DNA from 2 places in the Pantoea sp. sgz302252 genome. Region 1 is predicted to be linked to the other one. Evidence: predicted binding sites of a transcription regulator. Region 1 holds the regulator's gene; the other holds the start of a gene.

The links. The regulator PurR, encoded in region 1, represses purine synthesis genes. The targets are predictions, from matches to a motif close to CANGCAAACGTTTGCNTG.
Region 2: rfaQ (putative lipopolysaccharide heptosyltransferase III) is a predicted target of PurR. The motif match lies at 2,233-2,250, and genes of this name have one in related genera.

Annotation. Positions count from the first base shown of each region.
Region 1 is NZ_JBLFJW010000004.1:71,015-75,626, forward strand. Features, by position in the region: gene sodB (superoxide dismutase [Fe]) at 1-424, shown strand, start outside; gene ACLW56_RS04480 (MFS transporter) at 461-1,627, opposite strand; gene ACLW56_RS04485 (YnhF family membrane protein) at 1,798-1,887, opposite strand; gene purR (HTH-type transcriptional repressor PurR) at 2,181-3,206, shown strand; gene punR (DNA-binding transcriptional activator PunR) at 3,376-4,287, opposite strand; gene punC (purine nucleoside transporter PunC) at 4,401-4,612, shown strand, end outside.
Region 2 is NZ_JBLFJW010000020.1:71,837-76,448, forward strand. Features, by position in the region: gene ACLW56_RS15850 (glycosyltransferase family 4 protein) at 1-1,086, opposite strand, end outside; gene rfaQ (putative lipopolysaccharide heptosyltransferase III) at 1,083-2,153, opposite strand; gene ACLW56_RS15860 (polysaccharide deacetylase family protein) at 2,304-3,266, shown strand; gene ACLW56_RS15865 (O-antigen ligase family protein) at 3,280-4,509, opposite strand; gene ACLW56_RS15870 (glycosyltransferase family 9 protein) at 4,517-4,612, opposite strand, start outside.

The sequences.
Region 1 (4,612 bases):
GGAAGAGATCGTGCGCACTTCTGAAGCAGGCGTGTTCAACAACGCGGCTCAGGTGTGGAATCACACCTTCTACTGGCATTGCCTGGCACCCAATGCCGGTGGCGAACCGACCGGTGAAGTGGCTGCAGCCATCAATGCCAGCTTCGGCAGCTTTGCTGACTTCAAGGCGCAGTTCACCGATGCCGCTATCAAGAACTTCGGTTCTGGCTGGACATGGCTTGTGAAAAAAGCAGATGGCAAACTGGCGATTGTCTCCACGTCTAACGCAGGTACACCGCTGACCACTGACGCGAAGCCGCTGCTGACCGTTGATGTGTGGGAACACGCTTACTACATTGACTACCGTAACGCCCGTCCGAACTACCTCGAACATTTCTGGGCGCTGGTAAACTGGGAATTCGTTGCCAAAAACCTGGCGGCGTAATGCCTTGCCCGGCGACGACGGTCGCCGGGCGTTAACTTACTGACTGGCACAAACTTCTTCTGGCTGACGACGGCCGCTAAACAACACTACCATTAATGCCAACCCGGCGATAATCGCCCCCATCACAGGGACAAAGCTGTAGCCCAAACCGCCAGAAATGACTGCGCCGCCTGCTGCTGCACCCAACGCATTCCCCAGATTGAATGCTCCGATGTTAACGGATGAAGAAAGCCCTGGCGCTTCGTGCGCAACGCGCATAACACGCATCTGCAACGGTGGCACTACAGCAAAGGTCGCCGCGCCCCAAACCACCATGCTGACAGCCGCGCCCACTTCACTTTGCGCCAGCCACGGGATAGCGACCATGACCGCAATCAACAGCAGCAAGAAACCTTTCAGCGTTGCGGTGACAGAGCGGTCAGCAAATTTACCGCCAAGGTAGTTACCGATAGAGAAGCCTACGCCAATCAACACCAGCATCGCCGTCACAAACAAAGGAGAGGCAGAAGTAATGGTGTGCAGTACCGGCGCAATATAGGTGTAGAGCGTAAACATCGCCCCTGCCCCAAGCACCGTGGTAAGTAAAGCGGTCAGCACCTGAGGGCGTACCAGCACAGAGAGTTCCTGCTTCACGTTCGGACGCTCACCGCTGCTGCCTTTCGGTAAGGAGAACCACAGGCTCGCCATCGCCACCACACCCAGCCCCGCCGTTGCAAGGAATGACATACGCCAGCCGATGGTTTCACCCAGCCAGGTGGCAGCAGGAACGCCGCCGATATTGGCAATCGTCAGGCCCATAAACATGGTCGCGACGGCGCTGGCCTGTTTATGTTTCGGCACTACGCTTGCGGCCACCACCGACCCAAGGCCAAAGAAAGCGCCATGATTAAGGCTGGTAATGATGCGAGAAAGCAACAGCATGGTGTAATCCGGTGCGATGGCCGAGAGCACATTGCCGAGGGTAAAAATCGCCATCAGGAAGATAAGTGCATTACGGCGAGCACGATGTGACAGCAGCAACGTCATCAGCGGCGCACCAATCATCACGCCGATGGCATACGCGCTGATCAGCATCCCCGCGACAGGAATGGAGACATCGACCCCTTTAGCGATAACGGGCAGCAGCCCCATCGGAGAGAATTCCGTGGTGCCAATACCAAAAGCCCCGATTGCCAGTGCCAGCAGGGGAAAGTTGATTTTCATGTTGTGACTCCGGTAAGCCATCCTGAAGTGATGGCGCGACAGCAGAAGTCAAAAGCATGACATCAATCACAAAAAAACAAAAGTGAACGAAATGGCAAAAGATTTTTGCGAAATTGATAACAATCTAAGGAAGGGCGTCACGGAGGAGGCGCGGGCCTCCTCCGCGTAAATCAGTGCAGGACTGCGGTCAGTGCGCCAATGATGATCACACCCAGGGCAAAAACGGTCGTCATCAACGAGAGCTTCAGGTCGGTACTCATCAATTTTTCTCCTTTTAATCCCCACAACAAAAGTGAGCTTGCTCATTTTTGCACAGTTAAGCGTAAAAATCTTCCAGGTTTTCGGCCCATAACGATTTTTCTCTTTCCCTTTGCCTCAGAATCAGACAAAATTCCACGCTAATTTAAAAGCGTAGCAGCCATTGACCCCCTCCCGTCGTCCTGTGTTGTTTCCCGGCGTACCGCAATTGAAATGAATTGCACTCAGGGTGTGTAAAGGCAAACGTTTTCGTGTCGATAATCAGGCGTAAGGAAAGGGTCTGGAGTGAGAGCGAATGGCAACAATTAAAGATGTAGCGAAGCGCGCAAACGTTTCCACTACAACTGTATCACATGTAATTAACAAGACGCGTTTCGTTGCGGAAGAGACCCGCAACGCGGTATGGGCGGCCATTAAAGAGCTGCATTACTCCCCAAGCGCCGTGGCTCGCAGCCTGAAAGTGAACCACACCAAAACCATTGGTCTGCTGGCAACCAGCAGCGAAGCCGCCTATTTTGCGGAAATTATCGAAGCCGTTGAGAAAAACTGCTTCGAAAAGGGCTATACCCTGATTCTGGGGAATGCCTGGAACAACCTGGAAAAACAGCGTGCCTATCTGTCGATGATGGCGCAAAAACGCGTCGATGGCCTGCTGGTGATGTGCTCTGAATACCCGCAATCCGTGCTCGATATGCTTGAAGAATATCGCCATATTCCGATGGTGGTGATGGACTGGGGCGAATCAAAAGCGGACTTCACTGACTCCGTTAACGATAACGCTTTCCAGGGCGGCTATCTGGCTGGTCGTTATCTGATTGAACGCGGCCACCGTGATATTGGCGTGATCCCAGGCCCTATGGAGCGCAATACCGGCGCGGGTCGTCTGGCAGGCTTTATGAAAGCCATGGAAGAAGCGCAGGTTAAGATCCCGGAAAACTGGATTGTGCAGGGTGATTTCGAGCCTGAATCCGGCTACCGCGCCATGCAGCAAATCCTTGCGCAACAGCCACGCCCTACTGCCGTCTTCTGCGGCGGCGATATCATGGCGATGGGCGCACTGTGCGCCGCCGATGAAATGGGCTTGCGCGTTCCGCAGGACATTTCCGTGATTGGCTACGATAACGTGCGCAACGCGCGCTTCTTTACCCCTGCGCTGACCACCATTCACCAGCCTAAAGATTCACTGGGTGAAGCGGCGTTTGACATGCTGCTGGACCGCATCGTTAACAAGCGCGAAGAGTCGCAGTCAATTGAGGTGCATCCTCGTTTGATCGAGCGCCGCTCTGTCGCCGACGGTCCATTCCGCGATTACCGCCGTTAAGAGTCAGGAGCCGGTTATGCCGGCTCCTCAAGTTGCTGACAAAGAAGGAAAAAGCGTGGTTTCTCCTTCTTCGTGGTGAGCAGCCGAAAATCAATAAATTGATTTTCCTTGTTTTTTTGGATAACAACGCTTTACTCGTTAGCGATTTGTGATCGGACTCAGGAGCCGGTTATGCCGGCTCCTGCAACCATTCCTTATTTAACGTTTCACTGTCCCCCAGATAGTCCAGCAGCCAGGTTAACGCCGGTGACATATCATTCTGTTGCCAGGTCAGGCAGCAAGCCGCATCCGGAAACGGGTTCTCCAGTTCTAGAGCCACCCACTCCCCACTGTCGATCCATGGGCGAGCAAAATGCCCTGGCACCATCCCAACGCATAAGCCTGCAGAAAGACACGTTGCTGAAGATTCCCAGTCTGGCACCACAATGCGCTTTTGGTTATCCAGCAGCCAGGTAATGCGTTTTGGCAATGAACGAGAGGTGTCTTCGCGCACCAACGAAGGCCAGTTGCGCAACACATCGTCGCTTAGCGGCCCCTTCATCTGCGCCAAAGGGTGACGGCTGGACACAACACAATTCCAGTTGAGCATTCCCATGTCGCGGAACGCATAACGTCCGCCGACAGGGATCGCCTGCGTTGCGCCAATTGCCAGCTCCACGCGGCCATCGGAGAGCGCATCCCACACGCCGTTGAACACTTCCTGAAAGACACAAAGCTCCACATCCTGAAAGTGGCGATAAAAATCGACAATCAGCTGTCGGGTTCGCTCTGGCCTGACAATATTATCGACAGCAATCGCCAGATTACCGCGCCAGCCGTTAGCAATTTGCTGGCACTGCTGGCGAGTGATCTGCATTTTTTTGATAACAGAGCGCCCTTCTTTCAGAAACCAGACCCCGGCTGGCGTTAATTCCACGTCGCGATGACGGCGTTCAAACAGCGGCACCGCCAGCCATTCTTCCAGCTGACGCACGGTATAACTGACCGAAGAAGGCACGCGATGCAGTTCCTGCGCTGCCGCGCTGAAGCTACCATTGCGTGCTACGGCATCCACCACTTCAAGAGAGTATTCGGACCACATAATCTGCCTGCAAAATTTTTGAATCCACCCGACAAATATTAGCGTTTCACAAGCGAAGTTGCACTCCCTACACTCTGCTGCCATCACCACCTGCAACGAGAAAGAGAATGACTATGCAACCAGGAATTGGTTTTTTGTGCTGGCTGGCAGGCTTAAGCGTGCTGGGTTTTCTGGCAACCGACATGTACCTGCCCGCCTTCGCCGCGATTCAGAATGATTTACAAACACCGGCTGCAGCCGTCAGCGCAAGCCTGAGCCTGTTCCTCGCCGGGTTCGCTTTCGCACAATTATTGTGGGGGCCGCTGTCCGATCGTTACGGGCGCAA
Region 2 (4,612 bases), on a different contig from region 1:
GAGCCGCTCCGGTGTTGCATCCATGACTTTATGGCGAGCAGCCATGCCCATTCTGTTATCGTCTTCCTGTGCCGGTATTGCCATCACCGCCTCTCGCAGGCGTGAGATGTCGAGTGCATCGCAGACAAAACCGTTGGTTCCTTGCGCTATAAATTCAGCCCCACCGCAGGTGTGTGAGGTAATGACGGGCAACCCGCAGGCCATCGCTTCCAGAATGACATTGGGAAACGGGTCGTACAGAGTTGGCAATAATAAGCCGTCAGCCGCATGATAGAACGGTAATGTTTCTTTTTGCATACCACAAAAACGAACGCGATCGGCGCAACCTTCTGAGCGAGCCAACGCATGATACTGCTTTTCTGCCTTGTCCTGACCCACGACAAGCAGGTAACGATCGGTGCCTGCAATGGCTTTAATCGCAGCCGCCAGCCCCTTACGTTCAAATCCTGATCCCACAAAACAGAACACCACGGCATTCGCCGGAATGCCCAGTTGTTCACGCAGCACGAATTTTTGCATGCTTTCAGCTGGAACGAAGCGGCTGGAATCAATGGAATTATAAATCACGTGGACTTTTTTTGCGTCGACGGCGAAATCTTCGATGATTTCTTGCTTCACCATTTCCGCATTACAAATCACAGCCTTAAGTTCCGGTGCCTGATACATGGCCTTTTCAGCGTCCATCACGTAGCGATGGTAGCGATCGAGCATCAACATGTGACCACGCCAGCCGGGCAGAATGCGTTGGCGTTGCAGTAACCAGCGGCGATGAACACCATCGCCTGCACGGTAAATATCGCAGCCAGGAATTCGCTCATGGCTTTGCACGATATCAAACTGCTCTGCTTGCCAGAGCTTACGCGCTGCATGAGCGAAACCGCGTTCGCGGCTAATGCGCCCCCATTTCTGCGGATCGCAAATATGAATGTGCCAGTCGTCCTGCTTTTCGCCTTGCCACTGGCGAGTGATGACATTCAGCTCTAAATCCTGATTGCTAAGCGCGCTCAGGGCACGAGAAACAAAACGTTCGGCACCGCCGTCAGGACGGTATTTTTGGCGCACGATGGCCAGACGATGTTTCTTCATGACAGGCAATTCCTTGCAGCAGCAACGACGCGCTCAACCGGGATAGCGTCCAGATAGCGTTCTTTGGTCTTGGTGTCGACCGCATCGGGGTCAGGCAGTGGGCCATACTCCCCGGCCCAAATCACTTCACCGTTCACCTGCCATGGGCTCCAGAACGTGAGTTTTGATGGGCCAAAAAGCGCGACGCACGGGGTTTGCAAGGCCGCAGCCATATGCATAGGCACAGAATCCACGCCAATAAACAATGCGGCGTGGCCTATCAGGGCGCCTAACTGACGAAGCGTTAATTGTCCGGCCAACGACACCACGCGTTCCTGAGGGCTGGCGGCAAGGATAGTATCGACCATTGTCAGTTCTTTTTTGTCCGGGCCGGAGGTCAGCACAATCGTGTGCCCCTCTTGCTGCAGTGCCGCGATGGTTTGCGCCATTTTGCTCTCATCCCAGCACTTGAAAAACCAGCGAGAGGTAGGCTGCACAACGATAAACTTTTCTGGCACGCCCTTTTCAGCCAGCTTATCTGAGACGGCTTGCCAGTCTTCCGGGCTATAGCTCATAGCGACTGAACTGACTGGCGTAATACCCAGCGGGGCAAGAATCGAGAGATTTTGCTCAACGGTATGCATCTGTTTATGCCCGTTCACGGAGGCAAGTTCCGTATGGCAGTGACGCCAAAACCAGCCGCGGCGCTTATTAAAATCAAACCCAATGCGCACCGGTGCGCCGGTAAAACGGGTGATGATGGCACTTCGCCACTGATCGGCAAGGTTGAGAACCAGTTGATAACGCTGGTCACGCAACGTCGTCAGCAACTGCCACTCTTTTTGCAGATGTCCGCGTGTGCCCAGTTTTTTCCACTTACGATCGATACCGTAGATCTGATGAATGTCAGGGTGTGCGGCCAGCATATCCCGGGTTTCTTCATACAGCAGAACGTCGATTTGTGCATCGGGCCAGCGCTGGCGCAGGGAGTGGATCACCGGGGTAGTCAGAAGCATGTCGCCATGATGACGTAATTTGATCAAAAGAATGCGTAAACCGGGTGCGTTAAGTGAGTTATTCATCATCATCTTATTGGGGTCGTATTGCCTGCAATTCTAATAGACATGATGAGGACTTGCATCATTTCTCGGCAATGTCAGGTTTTTCCTGGCAACTGTTTACTCGGTGAGAGGAGAGTGCGTAACATAGCCCTAACCCTCATCGACTCTGGGAAAACCATGACGAAACCAGCATTTATCATCACCATCGATACTGAAGGCGATAACCTTTGGCAAAACCATCGGGAAATTAAAACGGAAAACGCCCGATACCTGCCGCGCTTCCAGGCTTTGTGTGAAAAACAGGGTTTCAAGCCGGTCTGGTTAACGAACTACGAGATGGCGGTTGACCCGGTTTACATCGACTTTGCTAAAGACGTGATTGCGCGTGGACAAGGGGAAGTCGGCATGCATTTACATGCCTGGAACAGCCCGCCTGAACATGACCTGACCGGTGATGACTGGCGCTGGCAACCTTATCTGATTGAATATCCGGATTCTGTTTTACGCGAAAAAGTGCTGTTCATGACTGAGCTTCTGGAGAGCACCTTCCAGACAAAAATGCTCAGCCATCGTGCCGGACGCTGGGCGTTCGACAGCCGTTATGCAAAATTGCTGATTGAACTGGGTTATCAGGTCGATTGCTCAGTCACGCCGCGTGTGAACTGGCGCAACGCCAAAGGGGCACCGCAGGGTACAGGCGGAACGGATTATCAGCACTTCCCGGAGAATGCCTATTTTATCGACGAGAATGCGATACATCGGCCAGGTAACAGCGCCTTGCTGGAAGTCCCAATGAGTATTCAGTACAGACATCCGGGTTGGCTGAATAGCGTGAAGCAAGGCTACGACCGCCTGCGCGGCAAATACCGCTCTCCCTCCGTTAACTGGTTACGTCCTGCTGGCGGGAATGCCGATGAGATGATCAACGTTGCGGAGAAATGCCTGGCTCAAGGCAACGACTATGTCGAATTTATGCTCCACTCATCCGAGTTTATGCCCGGCGGCAGCCCTACGTTTAAAGATGAAGCCGCGATTGAAGGGTTGTATCAGGATCTGGAAAAGCTCTTCGCCTGGCTTGCACAACGCACCCAGGGAATGACGTTGGCTGAGTTTTATCAGGTGAAAAAAATGCCCCGTTAGGGGCTTTTTCAATTCATGCCTGCCGCGGTGGAGGCGACAGGAGAGCGGTCAGTACGAAAAGCTGAGCGAAAAATATGCTTTGCTCTCTGCTGATAAAAATAACGTCTGTAAAACCGACAGTGATGATAATGAACGTCAGCCCCAAAAACTTTGCGCTTCGGGTTCTGAACGCATAGTTGAGTAAGATCAGATAGGCCAGAATCATAATGACAACGCCAGGGATCCCCTGAAGTGTTGCTGTATCAATGACTTCATTATGCAAGTGGACATCGATATAACGCAGCGCCGATTTATTAGACTTCGTTTCTTGTGTGTAATCCTTGGCGAATTTTTCTCGTTGTTCGAAGCTCATGCCCCATGGATGAGCCATAAACGCATGGTAACCGACTTCCCACATTGCGAATCGAGCGGTGAGTGAACCAGACTGGTTACCATCATGTTGGCTATACCGATCAATCTCAGACTCTGTTATTTTTATTTTTGGTTCAATGATCGGTTTATAAGCAGCAGCGAATGCAATAATGATGGCAATCACCACGATGGACAGTGTCCTGAGATAATTTTTCTTCCATGCAATCAGACTAGCAATCAACACTAACGGGAAAAATAGCAGAACGTTGCGGGTGCCCGTTTTAAAGAGAATATAAAATGCGACGATGAAACAAGCAGCCATTAACAATTTGGCCATTAAGCTTTTATGCTGATCAAGAAAAATGATTGTCAGTAATGCCACCGCTGAATACATATAAGCGCTATCTGTTGCATAGCCCAGGAAGAAATCCGTTCGCTGCCCGGGATGCATGGCGATTTGATAGCAGCCGATAATCGAGGCGAGGGCAAAAGCTGCAAAGAGGGCGAAGCGGACTGCTTGTTTATGTTTTTCAGTAAGATAGTCTTTGAGTGAAAATGCGCTCCAGGCAATGACGGCACCCAGAAGGAGTCGCTTTCCCGTATTATAGTAGGGGTTGTATTGGTTATAGTCGGGATTGCCGAGATATTCTGCGATGAACCAAATATATTTACTGAGGCCCACTAATGCCAGCATTGCAACGATGCTAATGAGAAGAGGTGTTGGCGTTTTTTTCCAGTTAACAATAAGAGAGAGAATTGAAACGTAAGAAGAGAGGTAGAAAAATGTTCTGGCTTGAGGCGCGCTAACAAAATTTAGAATGACGGATATACTGGAAAGAAGCAGTATTGTCAGCAAAATTAACTGATTATGTTTTCTCAAATTTTCTAACATTATCATTCTATTTTAATTCTCCAGCAGACAGTTTGTGTACTGCCGCTACAATTTCATTTACAGGAATTGATGACACTGGATGGTATTTATTTACTGTGCGTAA